One region of the Sporosarcina sp. Y838 genome, then DNA from elsewhere that is predicted to be linked to it. Evidence: riboswitches for the same ligand, from Rfam matches in the RefSeq annotation. Region 1 holds a riboswitch; the other holds the start of a gene.
The links. Region 1 has a riboswitch for cyclic di-GMP ahead of AC1TO4_RS03375 (sensor histidine kinase). Riboswitches for the same ligand answer to the same signal wherever they lie in the genome.
Positions count from the first base shown of each region.

Region 2: linked by a shared signal. The riboswitch ahead of AC1TO4_RS00815 (GGDEF domain-containing protein) and the one ahead of AC1TO4_RS03375 (sensor histidine kinase) in region 1 are both predicted to bind cyclic di-GMP.

Region 1 is NZ_JBXCJD010000002.1:127,423-129,627, reverse strand. Features, by position in the region: gene AC1TO4_RS03380 (response regulator) at 1-125, opposite strand, end outside; gene AC1TO4_RS03375 (sensor histidine kinase) at 125-946, opposite strand; cyclic di-GMP riboswitch class II at 912-993, opposite strand; gene AC1TO4_RS03370 (TetR/AcrR family transcriptional regulator) at 1,736-2,205, shown strand, end outside.
Region 2 is NZ_JBXCJD010000001.1:166,896-169,100, reverse strand. Features, by position in the region: gene AC1TO4_RS00830 (AzlD domain-containing protein) at 1-56, shown strand, start outside; gene AC1TO4_RS00825 (SRPBCC domain-containing protein) at 212-478, shown strand; gene AC1TO4_RS00820 (SRPBCC family protein) at 475-690, shown strand; cyclic di-GMP riboswitch class I at 868-951, shown strand; gene AC1TO4_RS00815 (GGDEF domain-containing protein) at 969-1,814, shown strand.

The sequences.
Region 1 (2,205 bases):
AAAAGGATAAGCGCCTCTTGGCTATTCGTTGCTTCTCCAACAATTTCCATTGCATCGTCTGAAGAAAGGATCGACGCTAGCCCTTTTCTAACCAGTGGATGATCGTCAACACTAACAATTCGCATTATCCGATGACCTCATTTTTCATATTTAAATTGGGAATTTCAATTTGAATTTCTGTTCCAATGCCTTGTAATCCACCAATTGAAAATGTACCAAAGAAAGAACGAACACTATCTTTCATATTAGCGAGACCGATTCCTTTTTCCTGCTGACTCTCGTGCGTGTCTACATTAATGCCGATCCCGTTATCCTTAATTTCCAACACCGTTTTCTCTTCCAATAAAAACAACCTTAGTTCAATGGCAGTACACTCACCATGACGAACCGCATTGCCACACGCTTCAGAAATGATCCGATAAAGCGACTGCTTTAATTCCTCCGAAATAAACGCTTCGTCACCCGTAATTTGGTAATCTATCCGTACATCAACGAGACGTGCGTACTCGTAAAAAAAGTTTTTAAGGCGGATAAGAAAATCGTCCTCGCCTTTCTTGATGGAACTGAGTTGATAGATAGCTGCTCGAAGTTCTATAATGGTCATATTCACCGACTGAGATAAAAACTGGTACTCTTCATTCAATTCATCAGAAGTCATATCTTGACCATTCATCTGCAAACTAAGCAGGGAACTAGACAGACCAAACAACCTTTGCGAGACACTATCATGGATTTCATTGGCAATACGGTTTTGTTCATCACGAATAATTTCATCGACATAAGCCTGTCCTAAAGCAAAAGAGGGTCCTGACGTACTGCACGCTTGTACCTTATTATCTAGGATTTTATTAATACCACTCATTCCTCCCATCATAATAAAAACCCGACTGAATTGGACATAATGTCCAACTCTAATCAGGCCGGTTGCACCAATAACTCCATACATCCAAGGTGCCCACATGGAGGATGTACTTCACAGTTTCCGCTCATTATATTCTTCGATCCCCACGTCTAGTATTCTCGGGAATGAAAACAACAGTAGGGAACCCACTGCCCATAAATGCCCGAATGAGTCAACTAACCATCAGTTGGGGGTGGGGGACTCCCCCGCTGACTTTATATAGTTCAGTATAACCAACTTAGGTTGAATATTACGTCACCTGTTGCGGTTGGGGAGGTTCTATTTTTGTACTATTAGCATATATTTTATCGTTTTAAGATTATTCTGCTACTTAATACCCGCCCAAACGCAAATGATGATAAGAGTTCTTCTAATAGAAGTACATTCAAAAGAACATTGAGCTGGTACTAAAGTGTAACAGCACTACACTAAAGTAGAACAACAGAGAGACAAGGAGAACTGAAAAGTGCACTTTGGAGTGAGGATTGCCACGAGAAATCGGACCGCCCGAATATGGGTTTGGACCGCTCAATCTCCACACACGACCGCCCGAATACCGCCATCAACCGCCCGATCCCCACACACAACCGCTCAAATATCGCCTCCAACCGCCCGTTACACACACATTTGAACTTAAATTTAAAATTCAAACAATGTTCAAAAAGGACTTGCAATCTAATTTGTAGATTGCTAAAATAACTACAAGGTTAGAATTATCAGTTAATTTAACAATGATTAAATGAAAGAATATAAAATAGCAAGAAGGTACCATCCAAAAAGGTTCTATCCAAAAAACCATTACCGAAATGAAAACGCTTGCGTAGAGGTGGAAAAATGAAGCTCTCTGAGAAAAGAACATTGAAGAAGAAAGAACAGATATTATTGACAGCAATCACTGTTGTAAATCAAAGAGGCTATGATGGAGCGACGATGGAGGAAATTGCAGCAGAGCTTTTGATGACGAAAGGTTCTTTGTATTATTACTTTAAAAGTAAGAGCGACTTGATGTACCAATGTCATAGTTTCGTACTCTCTCAAGCAACGATTGAACTTGAAAATGAATTAGATGGAAAAGGGTCGGCAGAAGCAGTCCTTCGAAGAATGATTGCAATGCATATAGATTACGCAATTGAAGAAAAAGAGACATTCAATATGATTTTGGAACCTAGACAAATCTACGATGCGGATCAATTAGAAGAGGTTTTAAAACTTCGTAAAGATTACGCGGAGTTATTCGATCGGATCATCGAAAGGGGTATCAATTCAAAGGAGTTTCACCCAACAGAGACAATCATCGTAAGAAT
Region 2 (2,205 bases), on a different contig from region 1:
TGTCGGTTGTTTTAGGGACGATTGCTGTGCTCGCGGTCTATAGTTTGTTTATGTAATGATTGACCGCGTGGGTGCGGTCTTTTTTTTTAGGCTATGTTAATGATAAGGTTGATTTATTTAAAATGGTAGAATGACGCCTGCCCTACAAAAAAATAGTTAAAATTAGTGATGAATCCCAAGACTTCAAAGATAAAAGCAGGAGGATGAAATGATGAATGAATATGGTACACTACATGAGTCAAACGGTCGTTATGCTTTAAGATTTGAACGAGTTTTTTCTCATAATCCAGAAGATATTTTCCTTATTATTACGAATCCTAGTTACTTTTCCCAATGGTACCCTTTCGCAACAGGAGAGATGGATCTCAAACTTGGTGGCAAGATTGCTTTCGATGACGGTGAAGGAACGACATATAATGGTATCATTACAGAGTTAGACAAGCCATATTTATTTGGTTTCCGTGAAGTTGATGATTGATAAACATTTCAGTGCAAGATGAGGATAAAGGCTGTCGAATGATCTTTACCCATACTTTTAACGATGATTCATGGGCAGTTAATACTGCGGCAGGATGGCATAGATGTCTGGATGTATTGGTACAAATCGTCAATGGTAAACCAATTAAGTGGCACGATAACGCAACTAAACTGCGTAAAATCTATAGTGAAGCATTTAATATGGAACGTTAAAAGAATATAAAAAATTATTCCATTATAGGGAGCTTTACTTCAAGAAGGAGTAAAGCTTTTATCTTATTGAACTAACCGGGCAGGTTAGTTCATTGAGAGACAATAGACACCGATGAAATTCAGGAAAATTAACCCTGGAAACATTTAACTGTCGTATACTTATTTACTTAGCAACTCTATTGAAAAAGGCAAAGTTATCGAAAGATAATGACGCAAAACCACAGGTCTAAAGCATTAAGCTATGACGGCTGGGTTACCGAAAGGGGTAAGGAAGGTAATTGAAAGAAAAACGTTTTAAATACTCATTAATTATTTTTTTTTTATTTACGGTTGCCCTAGTTCTTATTGATACCACTATAAGTGAGTATGCGAGAAGCCATTATCCATTTATATGGTCACTCTCTCTGATTCCGATTATTATGATTATGAATATGTATCCTAAATGGAAAGTAATTATAGGAGCTGGAGTCTTTTATAGCTTTTTGAAGTACACAACAGAGTTTGGTCAGAAAATTAATCCTGATAATAGTGAAATCAATGCGCTTATTTTAGGTTCGCTAATTAATTGGTCTATTACTCTGACTATTGGATACTTCGCAAACAAGTCTTATAAATTATTTCTAAAAGTAGAAGAGCTTACCATTACAGATTCATTAACTGGTATCTATAATCGAAGATATTTAGAACTGTTTATGGAAAAATCTATTCCTATTTATAAAAGGACGAACAGTTCTTTAGTTTTTATGATGTTAGACATAGACCATTTCAAAAAAGTTAATGATACTTATGGTCATCAATGTGGGGATGAAGCTCTTAGGCATACTTCAAGTATTATTTGCAATAACGTAAGAAACTTTGACGTTTTCGTTCGTTTTGGCGGAGAAGAATTCGCAGTTATTCTGCCAAACACCGATGTTGCTGAAGGGCTAATAATAGCAGAACGTATACGTGAGGCTGTTGAGAAATCAGAGTTCATTCACAAAAATGAAAGTATTCATTTTACAATCAGCATTGGAGTATCTTTTTACAATGGGGATACCGTGGAGGATTTTATTGAAAAGGCAGACAATGCGTTATATAAAGCAAAAGAAGATGGTAGAAATCAGATAGCAATTATTAATTGATAGAACTTTTGTTACTAATTACTTTATAGGAGCTTGTGATTTTGAGTGAAAATTCTTTTTTCACTAACGGGGTGCTTTAGTTCAACAATAGGGGCTTCTTAGGGAACTCTTTTTTTATTATTGAACTAATGGGAGGTTAGTTGAACAAGTTATGAATTGAATGTTTAAAGTTTATAGAGCATTTCTTTGTAATGAGGAATGCTTTTTATCTTTGTCTAAAATTACATTTTCACAACAAAAGAATCATTAAGCTCAATAAAAATATATTGTGAATCAATAAATTATGTGTTAAATTTAAGTTTACAAAAAAAATTGAGATGCTTTTTATGAAATGAGAAACACTCTTTTTAGGAACACTGTTTTTCTTATTGGAATTCCAATACCTTTGTGT